Regions from separate parts of the Alteromonas sp. 4NS20-0143 genome, predicted to be linked through region 3. Evidence: predicted binding sites of a transcription regulator. Region 3 holds the regulator's gene; each other region holds the start of a gene.
The links. The regulator sigma-54, encoded in region 3, starts transcription at its own class of promoters, with help from an activator protein. The targets are predictions, from matches to a motif close to GTTGGCACGNNNNTNGNNT.
Positions count from the first base shown of each region.

Region 1 (2,210 bases), 260 kb from region 3:
CTTTTTGTGTAGACACAACCTTTGAACCAGAGCCAAGCATAAGACCTGACGGCAGCTCAGTATCAGCAGACGATCTGCCGCCTGGTTGGTTGATGTTTTGATAGAGTAAATCTTCAAATACGGCGCGGTCTTTCTTAAAACCTACCGTTGAGGCATTCGCTAAGTTGTTAGAAACCACAGCCACGTCAGTTTGAGCGGCATCTAATCCGGTTTTACTAATCCACAATGCTGGATGCATGTTAACCTCCAAACAACACGACGATACGTATTGCTGTTAAAGAAAAATATTAAAGAAAAATATTGAACAAAAATTGAAAACTGCTATTACAAAATTCTTAACATCATATTACCGCGGGTATCGAGCTCTTCCGCTTGCTTCATGACTTTTACCTGTAGCTCGTAGTGACGCTGAAGGCTTATCATATCTACCATTTCTTCAACGGCGTTTACGTTAGAGCCCTCAAGCATGCCCGACATCACTTTTACGTTAGCTGATGGGTCTGCCACCGAGCGGTCTTTCATATGAAATAAACCATCAGTGCCACGCTCCATATCCGAGTAGTTAGGGCTTACTAGCTTTAACCTGCCAACCGTCTCGATGACATTAGCCGGTGCGCCAACCTGTCTCATCGACAGTGTTCCGTCCGCAGCAATGGTCAGATTATCAAGAGGCACTGGCAAAAATAGCGGACCGTTATCCCCTAACACTGCGCGACCGTTAACATCTGTCAAAATTCCGTCGGTGCTTAATTTAAAGTTTCCGTTGCGTGAATAGGCCTCTTGACCGTCGTCGCCCTGAACAGCAAACCAACCGTCTCCTTGAATTGCCACATCTAAATCACGGTCAGTTTTAATCATAGGGCCAGATTCATAGTTATTAGACGGGCTTTCAGTCATTGAAAAAACACGGGTAGGCAAACCTTTGCCGTAGGCCGGCATTGCTCGTGCTTGCTCTAGCTGAGCTCTAAATCCTGTCGTTTGGGCGTTGGCCAAGTTATTCGAGCGAATACCTGTCGCCATAAGGTCTTGAGACGCACCGCTTGCTGCAATATAGAGAAGTTTATCCATGACTGACTTTTGACTCTGTTCAAACCATATACAAAGATTGCAAAGGTAGTGCCAGAATGGTGGGAGTTAGAGCGATGATTTTGACTAGGGCGAGGATGTATAACTAACGTTCTGATTTTAAGTAATAAAAAGCCGCAGATTCTATCTGCGGCTTTAATTTTGCTAGCTTTATTTTTCCACTTTAAGCTACTTCGCGTTAAATCATTTCGCCTATCGGATATTCAAGATAGTCTGGTTAAGTGAGTTATTCACTTCCAGAGCTCGAGAGTTGGCCTGGAAATTACGCTGAGCGATGATCATGTCGATAAGCTCAGTGGTCAAGTTTACGTTGGCTTGTTCTAGTGATGATGAGTTTATTTCACCGTAGGTTCCGGTTGTTGCCTCACCCGCAAGAGCCTCGCCTGAAAGAATACTTTCTTTCCACTGAGTACCACTTTCCTGCGTTAGGCCTTGCTCATTAGAAAATCTAACTAGCGCAACGCGGACAATGGGCTCAGACGTACCGTTTGAGAAAGTTGCTCTTACCAATCCATCCGGCCCGATATCAATACCGGTCAAACGGCCTACTGGCAAGCCATCTTGCTCTAATGACGTTACCTCGAATGCGGAAGCAAACTGAGTGGGTTCATTTGGCGTTGCATTGTTAACATCTAGATTAAAATCGATGCTAATTTGTTGGGTTGGATCTGAACCGTTTGCAAGAATCCCAGCGCCCAACGCTTCGGTTTGCATCTTAAAGTCTAACGTGGGGAGACCATCTGGCGTCTCCATTCCGTTAAAATCACCACCTTGTGAAAACAGCAGTTTGGAGGCAGATACTGCATTACCTGTATTTCCGCCAACGGAATTCACCGCAGTTGCTGGGTCGGTATCTGCACCCGTAGAATCGGTCATGTCCACCAGCGTATCATCAACCGCTGTTGCCACATACCACTCATTATCTGCAGTAGGTGCATTGTCCTTTATAAAGTAATACGTCATTACATGACTATCACCTAACGAGTCATACACTGTTACAGACGTTGCTGCGTTGTAGGTAAGGGGATCTTCTGGGTCAAAGTCCTGTGGATCTAGACCCACATCGCCCGCAGGTAAGTTCATTCGAATATCAACTTCAGACGTCTGCTGAGGTGAACCCGATG
Region 1 covers NZ_BAAJLR010000002.1:392,739-394,948, forward strand. The annotation lists gene flgG (flagellar basal-body rod protein FlgG) at 1-238, opposite strand, end outside; gene flgF (flagellar basal-body rod protein FlgF) at 325-1,068, opposite strand; gene flgE (flagellar hook protein FlgE) at 1,279-2,210, opposite strand, start outside.
Region 1: a site for sigma-54 is predicted at 1,106-1,124, ahead of flgF (flagellar basal-body rod protein FlgF). Genes of this name have one in related genera too.

Region 2 (2,210 bases), on a different contig from region 3:
CCTGTAAAATCAGCATAGTGTTTAAGCGCTTTTGTAAAATAGTCCATTAAATGGAACTCCTTTTTGTCTAATGATGTTTGGTTACGGTAATCGGCGATGAATTACGTCAGACTAGCCATATACCTCTATTTAAGTGTTGTTTTTAATTTTTGTTTTTTTGCACCATTTTTTTGGCTGCAAATAATATTTCTAAGCAGAAGGTATTAAGCCGTAGGAGTATTTTTTGATTTGTATATAAATTAGTTTTTTATAAACAAAGCACACACTTTCCAATGTTCGTAAGACCTCTGCTTCGAAATTTAGCCTACAACTTTTTTTGCCAGTGGTCACTGTAAAGTTAATGGCAATTCCACCTCATGTAATTACTCGCATTACGTTAAAGATAGATACAAGTGAGTAAGCGAAGAAATTCGTTTGGGAAAAAATGTGAGGAAAGTAAAAAATAGGGAAAGAGAAGAAGTAAGACAAGGGGAAAATAGAAAACAAAAAAAAAGGAAGGCCTCGGTGGCCTTCCTTTATTTTCCTAACGGTACTGTTTACCGATGGAACTATTGGGCTAGTTCGCCGCTACCTGATTCTAAATGCGCTCTTACGAACCATTGGAACTGCTCTAGTTCAGCTAACTGACCTGTAATCATATCCTCCGACACTGGGTCCAAGTCGCCTAAGCCTTCAATCGCCTTGCGGTGATCGCCATTTACACCGTCATACACTGCATCTAGCGCTTTTAAATGGTCAGTCACTAGGCCCTTGCCTAACTCATAATCATTCCACGAGCGACCCTCTACAATGGCTTTGGGTGTGCCTTTCGGTACGCCGCCCAGTGTGGCAATTCGTTCTGCAATGGTATCAGTCATTTCGCGCACTGCATCAACTTGTGGGTCTAGCATTTCGTGCACACCAATGAAGTTTGGACCTACTACATTCCAGTGAATGTGCTTCAGGGTGAGCTGCAGATCAAGTAGCGCCACTAAACGTTGCTCTAACGTTTTGATAGTGCTTGCTGCAGTTTCGTTATCCATACCTGGTGCAGTAAATTTAAGTTCGTTGTTACTCATAATAATAAACTCCTTATTATCGCTTCAGTAAATAGGTGTTGATAATACTTATCGAGTCTTTCGACCTTCAAAAGTTGTGTTGAAACAACATAGATTATCGAGCCAGTTGCTTAAGTTGTTGCAACCGGTATGCCGACTTGTACCAAAATTATAAGTAACTAATTTAATTGAATAAATTCGCAAAGGTTAATTTTTCTTTATTTTTCAATGTGATAGGTTCATCTAAAAGGTGCGAAAAAGATGCTCGAAATATGAATAGCCGTGTAAAATATTCAGTGTTCTTTGTATGGCAGGGCGAACATTAGGTAGAAAAGCCGGTTAACTTGCCACAAAGTTCGCTAGGCTCGAGAAATTCGAAAACTTTACGAAGACAGGGTAAATGAAGCCATAGATGTTTAGTCTACATCTGCAGTATTCACACGTATGGCGGCCACACGTATGGCAGAAGGCGAGTGCCCTACATTAGTAGAGCTTACTGCCCCAGCCCAGCTTTTTACGCAATACGTTAAAGTAGCTATAGCCCTTAGGGTGTACTAAGTGAAGTTTATCGATACTTTTGTTTATGCGAATTTCATCGCCGGGTAAAACCGGCAATACAATGTGGCTGTCGCAGCTTACTTGCAACGAGTCACTATTCACTTTTGACACTTTCATCGATACCTGGCTGTCGGCGTCTACCACAATAGGTCTGCTGCTCAGAGTATGGGGAAACATGGGCACTAAGGTTAGCGCATCAAGTTTTGGCATAATGATGGGCCCGCCTGCGGAGAGCGAATAGGCGGTTGAGCCCGTTGGCGTTGCTACAATGAGTCCATCACTGCGCTGGCTAAACACAAACTGTTCGTCGATATAAATCTCGAACTCCATCATGTGCGCCACTTTTCCGTGGTGGAGTACGACTTCATTGACCGCTGAGCTATTACTTTTTAACTTCTCGTGACGGTAAACGCCCACTTCCAGTAAAAAGCGTTCTTCAACGAAACACTCGCCGTTAAAGATGTAGTCAAGTTGCTGAATGATATCGTCGGGATGAATGTCGGTGAGAAAACCTAAGTTACCTCTATTCACACCCACAACATGGATATCAAAACGGGCAAGTACGCGGGCGGCGCCAAGCATGCTGCCATCTCCACCAACGACAACGGCTAGGTC
Region 2 covers NZ_BAAJLR010000005.1:83,510-85,719, forward strand. The annotation lists gene AC27HD_RS11980 (DUF805 domain-containing protein) at 1-47, opposite strand, end outside; gene dps (DNA starvation/stationary phase protection protein Dps) at 549-1,058, opposite strand; gene nadK (NAD(+) kinase) at 1,521-2,210, opposite strand, start outside.
Region 2: a site for sigma-54 is predicted at 1,177-1,195, ahead of dps (DNA starvation/stationary phase protection protein Dps). Genes of this name have one in related genera too.

Region 3 (2,210 bases):
GCGGTATTGGCTATTTACCACAGGAAGCGTCCATCTTTCGAAAGCTAACTGTGCATGAAAATATTATGGCGATTTTACAAACCAGAAAGGATTTAAATTCACAGCAGCAGGAAGAAGAAGCCGATGCGCTACTTGATGAATTTAATATCAACCATATACGTAATAGTATGGGTATGAGTCTTTCCGGTGGAGAACGTCGCCGAGTAGAGATAGCACGAGCATTAGCAGCAAAACCTGAATTTATTTTGCTTGATGAACCTTTTGCTGGTGTTGATCCCATATCAGTTAATGATATAAAGAAGATAATACAGCACTTGCGCGACAGAGGGTTGGGTATACTCATTACCGACCACAACGTGCGGGAAACATTGGATGTCTGTGAAAAGGCGTACATCGTAAGTCATGGTGAACTTATTGCGCAAGGAACGGCGGAACAGGTTTTAAGTAATCAAAAAGTAAGGGATGTATACCTAGGCGAACAATTCAGGCTATAGTTATTGTGTGTAACCTAATTGTCATTTTTCATAAGCGCTCAGGTATATTCACTCAAGAGCATTAAAATAAGATATAGATGAAACCATCTTTACAGTTAAAATTTAGTCAACAACTAACGATGACTCCACAGCTGCAACAGGCAATCAAGCTGCTGCAGCTGTCTACACTCGATCTTCAACAGGAGATTCAAGAGGCCCTCGACTCAAACCCTCTACTAGAAGTAGAAGAAGGTAATGACGAGCCTCAGGCAGAAAAAAACAACATGGACAATGACGATAGCCAAATCGAAGCTACCGCGTCAGCGTCCAGCGACACTCTAGAGTCGGGTGATGCTCTAGAAAAGAACGACTTACCCGATGAACTGCCAATTGATAGCACCTGGGACGAATATTACTCAGCCTCTTCAGCACCTGCGCCTGGCCCGTCAAATAACGATGATGACCACGTTTTCCAAGGCGAAACCACTGACGACATTCAAACTCACCTGCTTTGGCAAATGCGTTTAACCCCTTTTTCTGATGTTGACAGAGCTATCGCCGTTGCCATTATCGACTCGATTGACGAGTCAGGTTATTTAACCGCTACGCTAGATGAGATATTAGAAGCGGTAAACTTCGAAGATATCGAAACCGAAAATATTGAAGAAGAAATCGAATTAGATGAAGTTGAGTGTGTACTGAAACGCATTCAGATGTTTGACCCTATCGGCTCTGGCTCTCGCTCTCCGCAAGAGTGTCTGTTGGTGCAACTGCGCCAGTTTGCTGACGACACACCTTGGTTAGATGAAGCAAGAAGACTGATTGAGGACTACTCAGACCTTCTCAGTAGCAAAGATTATAGAACCCTCATGCGTAAAAGCCGTTTGAAGGAAGATGAACTTCGCGAGGCCATGCGTTTACTTCAAACCTTGAATCCTCGCCCAGGTAGTGCTTTAGTTACTAAAGAGCCTGAGTACGTTATTCCAGATGTATCGGTGGCGAAGAAGAACGGTCGCTGGACTGTTGAACTCAACCCCGACAGCTTGCCTAAGCTTGGTGTAAATCAGCAATACGCAGCAATGAGTCGAAAAGCGAAAAACAGCAGTGACTCTCAGTTCATTCGTTCTCATATGCAAGAAGCTAAATGGTTTATAAAGAGTTTAGAGTCTAGAAACGATACTTTAATGAAAGTGGCTAACTGTATCGTTCAACAGCAAATGGGATTTTTTGAGCACGGACCAGAAATGATGAAACCAATGGTGCTCAATGATGTCGCAGAAATGGTGGATATGCACGAATCCACAATATCGCGAGTAACGACTCAGAAGTATATGCATACGCCGCGCGGTATTTACGAATTGAAGTATTTCTTTTCTAGCCATGTGGCAACTGAGTCTGGCGGCGAGTGTTCGTCAACGGCCATTCGTGCATTAATAAAGAAATTGGTAGCAGCAGAAACGCCAAGCAAACCATTAAGCGATAGCAAAATTGCTTTATTGTTGGCAGAGCAAGGCATAAAAGTCGCTCGGCGGACAATAGCAAAATACCGGGAGTCTTTATCGATACCCCCGTCTAACCAACGCAAAAGCCTTATCTAAAGGCGTTATATTAAAAGGAAGACGAAATATGCAAATCAACCTAACTGGTCATCATGTGGAAATCACCGATTCTTTGCGTAATTATGTCGATACGAAGTTTAGTAAACTTGAGCGTCACTTTGATCACATTTCTAATGTG
Region 3 covers NZ_BAAJLR010000002.1:656,380-658,589, forward strand. The annotation lists gene lptB (LPS export ABC transporter ATP-binding protein) at 1-494, shown strand, start outside; gene AC27HD_RS06590 (RNA polymerase factor sigma-54) at 572-2,071, shown strand; gene hpf (ribosome hibernation promoting factor) at 2,100-2,210, shown strand, end outside.

Region 4 (2,210 bases), on a different contig from region 3:
CTTGGAAATCAAGCTGCTCATCAGTAGCGCCAAGGTTATCGAACAAATCAAATACTTGATCCATTACCCAATCAGGACGAGCGCCTGGCTTGTCGATTTTGTTGATAACAACAATAGGCTTAAGGCCTTGAGCAAACGCTTTTTGAGTAACAAAGCGCGTTTGCGGCATTGGACCTTCTTGGGCGTCAACAAGCAGCAGCACTGAGTCAGCCATTGACATTACACGCTCTACTTCACCACCGAAATCAGCGTGTCCAGGAGTATCAACAATGTTGATACGGTAATCTTGCCAGTTAATTGCAGTATTTTTCGCCAAGATGGTGATACCACGTTCTTTCTCGATGTCATTCGAGTCCATAACGCGCTCTTCTTGTACGCCGCGAGATTCCAACGTTCCAGATTGCTGAAGAAGCTTATCTACCAAGGTAGTTTTACCGTGGTCAACGTGGGCGATGATTGCGATATTACGCAACTTACTTATATCAGTGGTATTCATGCTTATATAGAGCCTGTATAAATCGATACATACCAACACGGTATGCATGAGATTTCGTGCAAAAATGCAGATGGAAATTTTGCGCGGATTGTACAGAAAAAACGCGCCGTTTGCGCATCTTTTTTCACTTTGCAGTGAATGTTTACAGTTATCTTATGGTTTTAAAGGCTTTTAGCCCGATTTACTTCTCACCATAAATCCGCGCGCACTAGAAAAACGGTGGCAAGGGATGAAAAAGTATTCTAGTCTAAATCTCTAGGCGCCTGCGCAATGCACCAAAAGGTAGCTATTTAGCACCAAAATAGTGCAGCAGGGATCATAAATTCAGTATCTATCCTTTCTCACGTCACAAAATACGGCGGTTGGATAGATGGCATGATTATCGCTTTCACATTTTCACTGTTGGAGCGAGCCTGATCGCTCTGCATTTTTACATTAAACCTGGAGGACACGATGTCAATAGAAAAGGCATTAGAGCTGATTAAAGAAAGCGAAGCGAAGTTTATCGATTTACGTTTTACTGATACTAAAGGTAAAGAACAACACGTATCTATTCCTGCGAGCCAAGTTAATGACGATTTCTTTGAAGAAGGAAAAATGTTCGACGGTTCTTCAATCGCTGGATGGAAAGGTATCAACGAATCTGACATGGTTCTTCTTCCAGACGCAGACAGCTGCGTAGTTGACCCTTTCGCAGAAGAAACGCAAGTTAACATTCGTTGCGATATCGTTGAGCCTACTACTATGGAAGGTTACGAGCGCGACCCACGTTCTGTTGCTCGCCGCGCAGAAGAGTACCTTAAATCAACAGGTATCGGTGACACAGTATTCTTTGGCCCAGAGCCAGAGTTTTTCTTGTTTGACGACGTTCGCTTCCACACTGACATGGCGGGTTCGTTCTACAAAATTGATTCATCAGAAGCAAAGTGGAATTCAGGCGAAGAGTTTGAAGGCGGAAACATGGGCCACCGCCCAGGTGTGAAAGGCGGTTACTTCCCAGTACCTCCAGTAGATTCAGCACACGATATCCGCGCTGCAATGTGTATGGTTATGGAAGAGATGGGCCTTGTTATTGAAGCGCATCACCACGAAGTAGCGACTGCTGGTCAAAACGAAATCGCGTGTGAATTTAACACTCTTGTTAAGAAAGCCGACGAAATTCAAGTGTACAAGTATGTAGTTCACAATGTGGCACACGCATACGGCCAAACAGCTACCTTTATGCCTAAGCCACTTGTTGGTGACAACGGTTCTGGTATGCACTGTCACCAGTCTATCTCTAAAGATGGCAAAAACATCTTTGCGGGCGACAAGTATGCTGGTCTGTCTGAAGAAGCGCTGTACTACATTGGCGGTATCATTAAGCACGCTCGTGCAATTAACGCGTTTGCTAATGCATCAACTAACTCGTACAAGCGTCTTGTACCTGGATTCGAAGCACCGGTAATGCTTGCTTATTCTGCACGTAACCGTTCTGCATCTATTCGTATTCCTTATGTAACAAGCGACAAAGCACGCCGTATCGAAGTTCGTTTCCCTGACCCAACAGGTAACCCATACCTTGCATTTACTGCAATGCTTATGGCTGGCCTTGACGGTATCAAAAACAAGATCCACCCTGGCGATGCAATGGATAAAGACTTGTACGACCTACCGGCAGAAGAAGCAGCTGAAATTCCAACAGTGGCGAGTTCACTAGAAATGGCGCTAGACG
Region 4 covers NZ_BAAJLR010000003.1:609,212-611,421, forward strand. The annotation lists gene typA (translational GTPase TypA) at 1-496, opposite strand, end outside; gene glnA (glutamate--ammonia ligase) at 950-2,210, shown strand, end outside.
Region 4: a site for sigma-54 is predicted at 866-884, ahead of glnA (glutamate--ammonia ligase). Genes of this name have one in related genera too.